One region of the Nostoc sp. ChiSLP03a genome, then DNA from elsewhere that is predicted to be linked to it. Evidence: predicted binding sites of a transcription regulator. Region 1 holds the regulator's gene; the other holds the start of a gene.
What was found. Region 1 encodes NtcA, which controls nitrogen genes in cyanobacteria. Its sites were predicted from a motif close to TNTGTANNNNNNNNTACANA; they were not measured.
Positions count from the first base shown of each region.

Region 2: RMY32_RS18530 (DUF2605 domain-containing protein) is a predicted target of NtcA. The motif match lies at 4,265-4,284, and genes of this name have one in related genera.

Region 1 is NZ_JAVRBQ020000140.1:41,141-47,978, reverse strand. It holds gene RMY32_RS23045 (resolvase) at 1-130, opposite strand, end outside; gene RMY32_RS23040 (DUF3084 domain-containing protein) at 254-1,744, opposite strand; gene ntcA (global nitrogen regulator NtcA) at 1,913-2,584, opposite strand; gene fabI (enoyl-ACP reductase FabI) at 2,963-3,739, shown strand; gene hisB (imidazoleglycerol-phosphate dehydratase HisB) at 3,835-4,476, shown strand; gene RMY32_RS23020 (ABC transporter ATP-binding protein) at 4,753-5,736, shown strand; gene RMY32_RS23015 (SLBB domain-containing protein) at 6,235-6,838, shown strand, end outside.
Region 2 is NZ_JAVRBQ020000110.1:3,400-10,237, reverse strand. It holds gene RMY32_RS18555 (hypothetical protein) at 314-478, shown strand; gene RMY32_RS18550 (hypothetical protein) at 725-1,177, opposite strand; gene RMY32_RS18545 (hypothetical protein) at 1,580-1,735, opposite strand; gene thrS (threonine--tRNA ligase) at 1,924-3,759, opposite strand; gene RMY32_RS18535 (hypothetical protein) at 4,024-4,164, opposite strand; gene RMY32_RS18530 (DUF2605 domain-containing protein) at 4,382-4,699, shown strand; gene RMY32_RS18525 (DUF2973 domain-containing protein) at 5,006-5,335, shown strand; gene RMY32_RS18520 (hypothetical protein) at 5,549-5,794, opposite strand; gene RMY32_RS18515 (hypothetical protein) at 5,841-6,116, opposite strand; gene RMY32_RS18510 (chlorophyll a/b binding light-harvesting protein) at 6,346-6,838, opposite strand, start outside.

The DNA.
Region 1 (6,838 bases):
CTTTTGCTAACACAACTTGATGATAATACAGTTGCCGATCCAGTCCCATCACCCCTAAACCACACTTATCTCGACCTGGATCGAACCCCAAGATGACTGGTTGCGTTGGTGAAAATTCACGGAAATTCATAATTAATTAAAAATTAAAAATGTTCGCATAGTATCTGCTAAATAAAAAATGCAGCTATAGCAATTATTTTGACTGCTGTTCAATATGTTTAAATCTTACTAATAACAGTGTGCAAATAATTTTTTAAGTACTAAAAATAATTTTTCCGTTAACTATTGCTACCAATTTTACTCTCAATGGCCCGGCTGTATAAGTATCCTCTGCTGCGATCGCTTTGATCTCCAAAAGTTGATTATACTGTCTTAATTGGCTGACAAAGCGCAGAAAAGTTCCCTCTACTTGCACATTTTCGACAATTCCGGCATTACGGGCACGAAATTGGGAAGCAGAAATCAGTATTTCTAGCCGCTGCTGTAACTGATAAGATGTCATGGTTTGGGAATCAGCAGTAGTCGTGGCTAGCACCGCACCTCCCGAAAAAACCAGTTGATTCTGGGCTGTATCCGCGAAAAATTCTATCTGCTTTTCTCCCCTGACGTAATTACCAGCAGAGAAAATTCGCACGACGTATTCTTTACCATCGGCAATCTGCTTGCTTAATTGATCGACCCGATCCTGGGTCACGCGCAACAGCTCTAAATTTGCCGAATTTGTACCAGGCTCGCTTAATTCGAGGTTGGCGTTGCGATTGGCTTCTTGTAAAAGTTGTACTACTGCCTGACGAGCAGCGGCAGGTTGAGTAACACGAATTACAGCAGCGGACAGAACTTGACCGCGAACTAAGGCCAGCTTACCCAAACGCAGGTCGCGGTAGGACTGATAATATTTTTCCAGTCTGGCAACTTCCTGTTCTAGTTCTTCCTGTTGTGTTTCCAATTCTTTGAGGCGCGATTCCCGTTTGGCAATCACTTGCTCTCGTGCTGCAACTTCTACGTTACGCTTTTGAATCAGTTGATCCAGTTGGCCAATTTTTTGATCGCGTGCTTCTATGGCTTCTTGACGGTTAGCAAGTTCGCGATCGCGTTTTTCGATTGCTGTTTTGGCTTCGTCAATGGCTTTTTTCGCTTCTGCATACAGTCTTTGACGTTCTGTCTTCAATAGTTCAACTGCCGCCTGTAGTTCCTTTCTCTGATTGGAAACGCTTTGCAACTCAGCTATAGCTTTTTGGTATTGAGTTACAACTTGTCCTAACTGACCTTGAGTGCGTTGGAGTTGAGTTTGGGTTTGGGCTTGTTGATTAATGGTGCGGTTCAGCTGGGCTTGCGTTTCCCTCTGTTTGGCGTTTGCCGCCTGCAAGGATTGATTAATTGCCTGCAAGTCTTGTTGTGCTTTTGCTTGGGCAATTCTTGCTTGGTTTAGCTCACCCTCTACCTGACTTTTCTGCGTTTCTGCGGTTTTTAGCTGTTCCCGCTTCTGTCTAAGGTCTGTTTGAATATCTTCTAACTCAAAGACTCCTTTTCGCAAACCTTCGTCAGCAGCGAATAAAATCCCTAGAGTTGATGCTGAAATCAGACCACCAGTAAAAATTGTTACTAGTACGGCGGTGTTTTTCGGACGAAGCTTAAAAAGTGAGAGGCGGGCTTTGCCAACTCGTGTGCCGATGCGATCGCCCACGGTGGCAATTACGCCTCCCAGAATCAAAATTGCTGCGATGAGGATGTATCCGGTGGTCATCTTTAGCTACCGAAATCCTTCCAGATACAGCCTACTACTTTTAAGCATTGTCTGGAAAGAAGTGGGAATTGGCAATAGCTGAAATTATTCAATTTTTGATTTACCTCTAGCTATTAGTGTCATTTTTCAAAATAGAACACGCACCGATTCCCCTTTCTCCAATTGTTTTTATGTGAACTGCCTACTTAAGGTAACAGGTTTATGCACAGTAATCTTCTTTTTGTGGATAGAAATCATTTTTTTCTCACGCAAATCTCCCAGGAGCCTAGTAACGGTAACACGAGTTGAACCAATTGCCTCTGCGATCGCTTGATGAGATAACTTCAGATCAATTGTGATCCCATCTGCACAAGGAACGCCAAAATCCCGACAAAGAATTAACAAAAAACTCACCAATCTAGAACCCATATCTCGGTGAGCAAGAGTTTCAATCATCATCTCTGTCTGTAAAATGCGCGAAGACAGACCTCGCAGCATTAACATTGATAATTCTGGATTTTCCTTGAGTGCTACCTCTACCTGTTCAATTGGTGCCGACAGTAATTCTACAGGAGTAAATGCAACCGCATGGTAAAACCGATCCGATTTATTTCCTGTCAGCAATGACAATACACCAAAAACACTATTTTCCCGCAGCAACGCTACCGTTATTTCCTCTCCTGCCTCGTACACCCTGGAAAGTTTAACAGCACCTTTCAAAAGAAAATAAACTCGTTCGGCAGGATCGCCAGGAAAAAAGATCGTTTTATTGCGTTCAAACGTTTCCACAACTGGCGGAAACGCCCCGGTCGCCATCTGACGAAAAACATTTGCTAGGGCTTTATCTTGTGTCACGATCATCTCCCTTCCCCTACCCAATGCCGGAAAAACAAAAACTGATTACCTAAGAATACACCCGAAAAATGAATAAAGCACCGTCAACCTTTCTGTACTTTCCTATACTCCAACTAATCTCTTCATAACTCTTTGTTTATAATGATACATAATTGTTGATCCTTTCAGCTACTAATTGTTGATAAGTAGTTCCAATAACTGTATTTAAAAGGTTTTTTGAAGAACAAATAAAGATATCTTGAGAATATCTTTATAAAAAATCAAGATTTTTATCACAGCAAACACTCTTACCAATATTCATTTTTGCAAATCCTGTATAAAACAAAGATAAATTAGCCTCAGATTCTAGTATGCTCCTAATGATCGATCGCATTAACAATTTCTATGCTAAATCTGACTGGAAAAAATGCCCTTGTTACAGGTATTGCCAATAACCGCTCGATCGCCTGGGGAATAGCCCAACAGCTGCACAAAGCCGGAGCAAACCTGGGTATTACCTACCTACCGGATGAACGCGGCAAGATGGAGAAAAAAGTCGCGGAATTGGTAGAGCCTCTTAACCCCAGCCTATTTCTTCCCTGTAATGTCCAAGATGAAGACCAAATTAAATCTACTTTTGAGACAATTGGCGAACAGTGGGGAAAGCTAGATATCCTCATCCATTGTCTGGCCTTTGCCAGCAAAGACGATTTAAGTGGAGATTTTAGCCAAACCTCTCGTTCTGGCTTCAACACCGCCTTAGAAATTAGTACCTACTCATTGGTGCAGTTAAGTGGTGCAGCCAAACCTTTGATGACAGAGGGAGGTAGCATCGTCACCCTGACATATTTAGGTGGTGTTAGGGCAATCCCCAACTACAACGTTATGGGAATTGCCAAGGCGGGTTTAGAAATGAGTGTGCGTTACCTAGCTGCTGAACTAGGGCCGCAAAATATTCGTGTGAATGCCATCTCCGCAGGCCCCATCCGTACTTTGGCATCTTCAGCAGTGGGTGGGATTTTGGATATGATTCATCATGTAGAAGAAGTAGCTCCCCTACGACGCACTGTAACTCAGCTAGAAGTGGGCAACGCTGCGGCTTTCTTGTGTAGTGATTTGTCCAGCGGCATTACCGGACAAATTCTCTATGTAGATGCAGGATATGAAATTATGGGAATGTGACACGATAAAGTTAGGAGTTAGGAGTGAGGAGTTAAGAGTTATAAATTTTTAACTCATAACTCATAACTCCTAACTTTTAACTCTTTTCACTCCCCATGCAAACAACCAATCGCCAAGTTAATTCAAACTACGATCGCTCAACCCAAACCCCTCGCATTGCCACTGTTCATCGCACCACTGGTGAAACTAATGTGCAAGTCACCATCAACCTGGATGGTAGAGGAACTTGTACAGCAGCAACAGGTATTCCGTTTTTGGATCACATGTTGCATCAAATTGCCTCCCATGGGCTGATTGATATAGATGTTCAAGCCAAGGGAGACTGGGAAATTGACGATCATCATACTAACGAAGATGTAGGCATTACTTTAGGGCAAGCTTTTAACCAAGCATTAGGCGACAGAAAGGGTATTGTCCGCTTTGGTAATTTTCTTGCACCGCTGGATGAAGCCTTAGTTCAGGTAGCGCTAGATTTTTCTGGACGGCCTCACCTCAGCTATGGCTTGCAAATTCCAACTCAACGGGTAGGAACCTATGACACCCAACTGGTGCGAGAATTTTTTGTGGCACTGGTGAACCATAGTCAAATGACACTGCACATTCGACAATTGGATGGCATTAATTCCCATCACATCATTGAAGCGACATTTAAAGCTTTTGCAAGAGCAACACGGCTGGCGGTAGAAATTGACCCGCGACGTGCTGGCTTAATTCCCAGTTCTAAGGGAGTTCTATGAAAAAAGTCAAATTGGGCATTGGGGATTGGGCATGGGGCATGGACAAGAGACAACTTAGATGAGGAAGAGGGGGGAGACAAGGGAGAGACTGGTTCAATAATTCCCCCTTGTCCCCCTTGTCTTCCTTGTCTCCCCTGCCTCCCCTGCTCACTGCTCCCTTACTTCTTCCCCAGTCCCCCATTTCGGATAATTGACACACGAGTTGTTCATGGTTATTATCAGCCTACCAGGTAATTTTTAATTGATGCCAAGCTGATAAATAGTGATTTAACCGAGATGAAGTCTGTTGCAGATGACTCTAATTCTCAACTTAATACGGCAGACATTCCACCAGTAGTCCTAACTTCTGAGTTGCGAAAAGTCTATCGCACTGGTTTTTGGCTAAATCAAAAAGTTGTATCTCTCAAAAACTGTTCTTTAACGGTTTACAAAGGCGAAACCTTTGGTTTGTTGGGGCCTAATGGTGCTGGGAAAACTACCCTTTTAAAATTGTTACTGGGAATTATTCATCCCACTTCTGGACGCGGATCGTTGTTAGGTAAGCCAATAGGCGATCGCAGTGTTAAGCAACATATTGGCTATCTGCCGGAAAATCCCTATTTGTACGACTATCTCACTGGTTGGGAATTTTTACAGCTTGCTGCTGGGTTATTCCAAATTCCCCAAAGTGTCCAACGCCAGCGCATTCCCCAACTACTGGAATTGGTCGGTTTATCCCAAGCTGATGCCCGTAAAAAACTGCTGCGGCGCTATTCCAAAGGAATGCTACAGCGTGTTGGTATGGCACAGGCATTAATTAATGAGCCAGATTTAGTTTTTCTGGATGAACCTATGTCTGGTCTCGATCCGGTGGGGCGCTATCAAATGCGAGAAATTATTCTGGCGCTCAAAGCTGCTGGTAAGACGATTTTTTTCAACAGTCACGTTCTTAGTGAAGTAGAACAGATTTGCGATCGCATTGCCATCCTCGCTCAAGGTGAACTAATTTGCTCTGGTTCCCTCAATGAACTCTTAGGCATAAATGACACATATCAAGTAAAAGGTCAAGGCGGTGACTGGGAAATTCTCAAAAAATGGATACCCACTCTCATATTTGAGCCTGATGGTTCCTGGCACGGTACACTACAAGATGGTTACTATGATTTTCTTGCCAGTCTTCGTCTTATGGAAGGTAAAATTATCACCATTAACTTATCACGTCAATCCCTAGAAGAATTTTTTATTCAACAGATCCAAAGAAAAAACAACCCCTTGAATTAGTCTTGTTGCCAAATAGTAAATTGTCGACTAGTTTGAAGAGCAAAACCCAAAACTCTGCCTTTTTGAGTTCTCTTTGCCAATGCAATCTACAAAAAATAAAATTCCGACATCTTTTCAAGGTTATTTGTATTTCTTTAATGAACTTGTTCCTAATTTTAGTAGTCCCTTACTACTCATCGCAGATTTTAAATGTCATCAAATTAACTTTGACAAGAAAAATTTATTCGGGACTATTTGATTGTTAGCTAACAGACAATTTTTTGTAGAAACTGGGTTTATTTGCGTAAATCCTATATTTTTTGATATTACTCTATTCAAGCAACATTAACTTTAAGCTAACTTCACTAAAAATTTAACTTCAATAAATAAATTTCCTCCGGAAAATCACACTTTTCTAGGAAAATAAGAGTGTCGGGGAACATGAATACTTAGGTCTAGTCAAAATAAAAATGTTTAGACAGTACTTTATTGATTGTAGTTTCAGAGTTTCAAGTAAATATGCTTAACAAAAGTTTGTCTAAATTACTAATTCAGCCAGCTGTAGGTATGGCTTTGTTAACTGCTGTCAATGCCGCTGTGTCATCTGCCAGTCTAGCTCAGGGACAACCATTACCACCAACAACACAACCACCAATTACACAAACACAATTAGATACTAATTATTCATTAGGAGGCGGCGATCTCATCCGTGTAAATGTATTTGAAGTACCTGAATATACAGGTGAATACCAAATTCCCCCCGGTGGAGCAATCAACCTACCTTTAATTGGCAGTGTATCGGTATTAGGGCTAACAACTGAACAAGCTTCTGACGAAATAGCTAGAAGATATGCTCGCTTCCTCAAACGCCCCTTGATCTCAGTCAATCTCTTGTCTCCTCGTCCTATAAATATTTTTGTTGCTGGAGAGGTGACACGTCCTGGAGCTTACACTCTAAACTTGAGCGGAGGCGCCGGGAACAATCCAGGCGTACAATACCCCACTGTATTAGCCGCATTAACAACAGCGCAGGGGGTGACTTTAGCTGCGGATGTGACTCAAGTTCAATTACGGCGTAGAATAGGACGTTCTTCAGAGCAATCTGTCACCCTCAATTTGAAAG
Region 2 (6,838 bases), on a different contig from region 1:
TTAATGAGTCTAGGTTGAGGGTAAATTCTTAATTTACAGCAGTTTTGATGTATTTGAACCACATCTGTGGTAATGGCACAGCATTGCTAGTGTCAACTTAACGCTAAACCGCTTGTCCGTCGGGAATTTCAATTCCCGCCTCATAGCTCAAGTCATCTGAAGATGACTAAATATCGCCAAAAATCTCCAGTCGACTTCAGTAGAGTTAAGCTAAAAGCCGGAAAATTTATTTTAGGGCGGGGATGTAAGCTAGCAGATAAGCTATTTCCAGCTGAAGTTGACACATATCAGCAATGCTGTGCCTTGACGACAGATGTGGTTCAAATACATCAAAACTGCTGTAAAACAGATAAATTTAGGCAGAGCGATGTCTGACCACAAGCCGCTCTGCATCTACGCCAGACTACAAGAATGTCTAGCGATCGCAGATGTTCTGCATTCCCAATTCCAGAGAACATCAGCAGTTTCAGCAGTTTAGGTGAATCGAACGCGCCAGCAGTGATTAGTTTAAAAAAATCTGACCTGTCACGTCATATAGAAAAGCTAACGCTAAACTTAAATCCTGAGCAAGCTTTCTTACTAGGGAATGGAAGCGAGGTTTTCTAGATAAGAGTGAAAAGTCAGATATTGCAATGAGTGAAAACATAGATTGTCTTTGTCCTACCGCCAAGTAGAATCAATGCTCAATTCGCTTGGAACTAAGCTTAATAAATAGGCAAAAGGATTAATAACGACCCCAGCCGCGATCGCGCTCATAGCGACGGTTATTATCAATGTTGCGAAGGTCATTATCGCGCTCATAACGGCGGTTATTTTCGCGCTCATAACGGCGGTTATTTTCGCGCTCATGGCGGCGATGATTTTCGCGGTCATAGCGACGATTATTATTGCGCTCATAACGACGGTAATTATCGCGTTCATAGCGACGATTATTATTGCGCTCATAGCGACGGTAATTATCACGAATGTTGCGAAGGTCGTTCTCGCGGTCATAGTCATCATTTCTATGGTGACGACTATGAAGTTCGTAGTTACCATCATCGTTACGTTGATAGCTGTAGCTATCTAACTGAGCAACATCATACGCTGGTGTATTAGCATCAGCTTTTGGAGAAATAGCCAAAGCCGAAGCAGATGCTATCAAGCCGGCAAGCAAAATAGAGGTAAAGCGGTTCATGATGTGAGTCAAAAATTGTTGACAGTAATTTATGCAAGTCCAGTCTGTTTAGGAAGAGCAGATTCCACAAGTCTTTAAATTAATCCTAACAGTATTGAATAACTCGAAAAGTTTTCTTAAGTGCGGCAATCGAGAAAAGTTTTGTTGTCTGTGATACTTTCTGACCTGCAAAATCTAGTTAAAAGTTAAATTTAAAATGAATTTTTGAACTGGATGAATCCACCTTTTGAACTTTGTTAATGAGTATTCAAAACTCCTGAATTCACCTGATTAGTATTATCAGTAGGTTTAAATCAATTTATGCAGAAAGTTTACAGATTACTGCAAAATTAACGTGAGTTCGACGGCTCTAAAAACCCCACTTCCATTCCTCTCCCCCACAGGGAGATAGGCTTTGAAACCCTAATTTTTTCGGTTGTCAACTAAAAAGATTTCTGCCCCTCTCCGAGGCGGAGAGGGGTTGGGGAGAGGTTCATCGAACTTACGTAAAATTAGGGTTTCAGCCTGCAAGTAGAACGCGATCGCACCTTTGCCAAAACCTAAGTAGGTAGACATCATTAAATATAAAATAAACTCCTAGTTTGTAGCGAGCAATTTATCGCTCAGAGCCAGAACGATCGGGACTAAATTCCTTACTACAAACTTTAAATTTATTTATGCCTAGATACTTACCACCTAACCAATGATTTGAATCTAATAGACAAAACGCACACCAATTATAATTAGTGTGCGTCTTTGGTTATATTTTAGAAATTCTCGAACTTAGCGATCGCATCTTTCATTTTATCTACCACCTCATCGACAGGGATAACTCCCAATTCTCCAGAGGCGCGGGTACGGATGCTCAAGGTATTAGTTTCCACTTCCTTAGCTCCCACCACAGCCATCACAGGTATTTTTTCTTTCTCTGCATTGCGAATTTGTTTACCCAAGCGATCGCCACTGGTATCAACTTCTGCACGGATGCCTAATGCACGCATCTTCGCCACCACATCTTTCGCAAAGTCTAATTGTGTATCACCCACTGGCAGTAATCTAGCTTGCACTGGCGCTAACCACAAAGGAAAATCACCCGCATATTCTTCAATTAAGATCCCAATTAGCCGTTCCAGCGAACCAAAAGGCGCACGGTGAATCATTACTGGACGTTTGCGAACACCATCTTCGGCGACGTACTCCAAATCAAAGCGTTCTGGCAAATTGTAATCTACCTGTACAGTTCCTAATTGCCACTCCCGTTCTAGGGCATCACTAAAGATAAAGTCGAGTTTAGGCCCATAAAAAGCTGCTTCGCCAATACCTTCAAAGTGTTCCATCCCCAAGGTTTCAACTGCACGGCGAATTGCACCTTCGGCTTTGTCCCAAACTTCATCTGAACCGATGTACTTATCACTAGCAGGATCGCGGAAACTCAGTCTAGCTTTAAAGTTCTTCAATTGCAGCTTATTGAACACCGACAAAATCAAATCCACCACACTGAGGAATTCACTATCGAGTTGTTCTGGGGTAACGAACAGGTGAGAATCATCTACAGTAAAACCGCGCACCCGTGTTAAACCGCCCAATTCGCCTGATTGTTCGTAGCGGTAAACAGTGCCAAATTCCGCCAAGCGCATCGGTAGTTCCCGATAAGAGCGTAACTCACTCTTATATATTTGGATATGGAAGGGGCAGTTCATCGGCTTCATGACAAAGCCTTGTTCCTGTGCAGCAGCTTCTCGATCGTCTGCCATTAAGGGGAACATATCTTCTTTATATTTCTGCCAATGTCCAGAGGTTTTAAATAAATCTACTCTGGCAATATGAGGCGTTACTACAGATAAATAACCCCGTTTTACCTGTTCTTGCTTGAGGAAATCTTCTAAAGTACTCCGTAACAGAGTGCCTTTGGGTGTCCATAAAGGTAAACCCGGCCCCACTAAATCAGAGAATACAAATAATCCCAGTTCCTTACCCAGTTTCCGGTGATCTCGCCGTAGCGCTTCTTCTTTACGTTGCTTATATTCAGCGAGTTGTTCTGGACTTTCCCAAGCGGTGGCGTAGATGCGTTGTAATTGGGCTTTAGTTTCATCCCCACGCCAATAAGCACCAGCAACGCTTTCTAGTTCAACTGCTTTCGGGTTTAATTCACTGGTATTTTCCAGATGAGGCCCCGCACACAAATCCCACCATTCATTCCCCAGATGGTAAATTGTGATTGGTTCCTCTTTAATATCTCCCAGGATTTCTAGCTTGTAGGGTTCATTAATTCCTTGAATCCGGCGTTCGGCTTCTTCACGGCTGACTTCTTCTCGAATTACTGGCAATTTGCGATTGATAATCTTCGCCATCTCTTTCTTGATGGCTTTGAGATCGTTTTCGCTAAATGGTTCTGGACTGTCGAAGTCATAGTAAAAACCGTTTTCTATCCAAGGGCCGATTGTAACTTGCGCCTTGGGAAACAGCTTTTGTACCGCCATTGCCATAACATGGGAAGCAGTGTGGCGAATCTTTTTTAAGTTCTCCGATTCGCTGGTACGCGGTAAATAGATTTTTTCAACTTGTTCTGACTGTTGTGACTGATTTGATGAATTTGGCGACATTGGCTGCTGAACCGTTGGCGAGGTGATTACAAAAGGTGATTTATCTGAATCTGTAGGCTTATTCAACTATAACGACTTTGGTTAAGTAGTCATTTGTCATTTGTCATTTGTCATTTGTCATTGGTGCATACACCATCCTTATGCAATGCCATGAGCAATTCAACAAAGCTCACCGCAAACTTGCTTTGACGGTGGGCAGAAAAAGGTTTTCTTTCATCGAAGCAATTCAAACTATGTTAAAGAGTAGGCGTGCTTTCTCTTGAACTAATGACTAATGACTTTGCGTAGCGGTTTGATTCTGAGTCCTAAATTCTTGTTCAATTCAAAAATAAAGATAAATTTTTGATTTGTTACCTGAGTTTCAAATTCAGGATTGCCTGCGTAGGCGTAGCCCGTCGTAGACATCGCTAAATTATCTTATGAATTACAACTCGCTGTCATATATGCCTATAGATGCCTGTCCAAAGGCACTGTACAAACCAGATATCAAGACTATATAATAAATTTTGTGCCATTTGTTACAAAATTTTACATCAAAAAATTATGAGAGAAACCTAAAAAGTATTAAGAAACGTAAATAACGTTAATATTAGTAAGCAAGTTTGAAATATTCCTCTTATTTATGTCAGACTCAAATTTACCAGGGACTGAGTTGTTGAAAACGGTTTTAGATCCGCTGCTGGAAGATTTTCGGCATTGGTTTACGCGATCGCGCCATTTACTCGAAACTGAGGAACTCTCATTTATGAGTCACCAAGAGCAATCTGACTTGCTCTTACGGGTTAAGCAAGCCCAGGATGAACTAAATACGGCGAAGATGCTATTTAATGCAACTGATAAACAAGTCGGAATTGATATGGCAACGTTAATGCCTTGGCATGAATTAGTAACAGAATGCTGGAATGTCGCAATGCGCTTTCGTCAAGGACGTGAAGTCTAAGCGCTAAATTTCGGCAGACAACTTAGCGATGTCTTTTAAATTACCAAGGAAGCGTCTACGCAAGATGGTAAATCAGTCGTTAAAAAGATAGTAGAAAATTCTTAACAATTTCTTAACATTCCCTGGATTAGCAAAACAATGTATCCTATGCTACCGTAAGTGGAATAACGGTTGACAAATAGCTCCATATAAATGTAAGCGCCTGAAAAGTGCGTAGAATAATCGTCTTAGCTGTGAGTACAGTATCGGCGAAACAAAGCGTTACAAAATAAAGTTTTAAAAATTGCTGTTCTGGAGGAAAATCCAATGTTACATCTGCTTTACATTCTTGCTTTTACAATCCTTGCATTTATAGCTGTTGGCAACTTAATTCGTAACCTGATTATGTTCAGTTTTGATCGGGAGCGAACTTACCCAACGAATTCCTCGCCAATGAATAACCAACGTAACTCAGGTTATTATTCATCAAAAAAACAGTTTGTACCCCATCCAGAGTTATTAGATAGCGCTGGAAACTTAATTAAAGAGCCACTTTTGGTAATGCGTTCGATTAACGTTGAAGATGCGCGCCAACATCTTGATGCACTTTACGAAGCATCCCCAGGACATAAAAGAGATAATTCCGAAGAAGCATAACGTAGAGACGCGATTAATCGCGTCTGTTAGCAATTTGGGTGTAAATGGTTGTTGTTTTTACATCCTTAATTTTTTTTAGGAAAAATTTATTTCCATATTAATCCAGTCAATGTAACTTTTTTGTATTTTGTTAAAAATACTCAATTGGTGGACAACTCTACTCATCTTGCAAGGACTGCGATCGCAGGCGGATACAATTTTCATTCTATTTAGCTAGCGAATTTCCAATTCTTTTTTAGCACTTTTCAACTGTCTCCAGAGGATGTGAATTTGTTTGTAAGCCTCTTGTGGTGAAAGTTTACCACTAGTTTGGAGGCTGCAAATGTAGTTTACCCGTTGAGAAAAATCTTGAAGATTAGCGTTAAATACTAGATACTCTGGTTTAAATTGCCCATAATATGGACTACGAGGATATAAAAAATCGCATAGTTCCGATAGCAAATCAGATTCTCTGTTCATAAGTATTTAGAGTATTACGGATTAGAAATTATCTAATTAGAAAATTTTAATAAAGCTTTTGCCGACCCTTTTGACAAGCATTACAAAAAGAAGTTTGAGGTTCAAAGTCAAGACAGCCGAACGCTTCCTCAGAACAAGCTTTAGTTGGATGTACAGTACACTTAAGGCGATAATCGTTAGTGAAATATTCACAAGCATGACAAGGAATTTGATGTAGCTTTTTTAAATGATTTATCCCTTGTTTTAAGGTAAAGCAGATACTCAAAATAAAGAAAATCAAAGTGGCCCAAGCAAATGAAGCGCAAAAAATTGTAGCCAGCATAAGTCATCCTCCTAAAGATGAGAAAAAAGTGCCCGCAGTCAACTGCTTTTAACCGCAGGCATGAAATATTATTTAGCTAGTGTTGAGTGAAACTAAATTAACTGAGTCAGTAGGTAGACATAAATTAAAAGAAGTGAGGCGAGTGTGAGCAATTTAAGTCTTGCTCTAATTTATTGTAAAGACGTAGAATGCTACGTCTTTACATGATGAGTACTAAATCACTAGATGATTAAATCGAGTTGATTGCGATCGCACCGAATAAAGCAATACTAGTTAATAGCAGATAAGCGAAGATTGCTCCACCAATTCCACCAATCAAAAAGCCCTCGGTAAATTGACTCCATTCGGCGACAGTATTGATGCTCTGTGGCACTTTGGCAACTGTTGCAACCGAAACCGATCGTGAATAGATTTCTTGCTGTTTTTCGTAGCTAGTAGTGCCATAAAGCGAAAAACCAATTGTCAGGATGATAATCAAACTGCCTGTGGCTAATAAACCAACCAAGCTGCCGACATTAGAATTGCGTAATAAACCCAATGAGCCTAATGTTGCAAAGGGACCAACTAGCCAGTAACCATGAGCCATGCCAATTTCTAATCCCCGCCACAAAGGAGATATACCGGGGCGGTAAATTGGCAAGTATTTGAGAAACTTCAGCGTCAGATCAGAAGAATTGACTGCGCTTACCTGATTACTCGTTTGGCGCTCTACACGTGGAGGC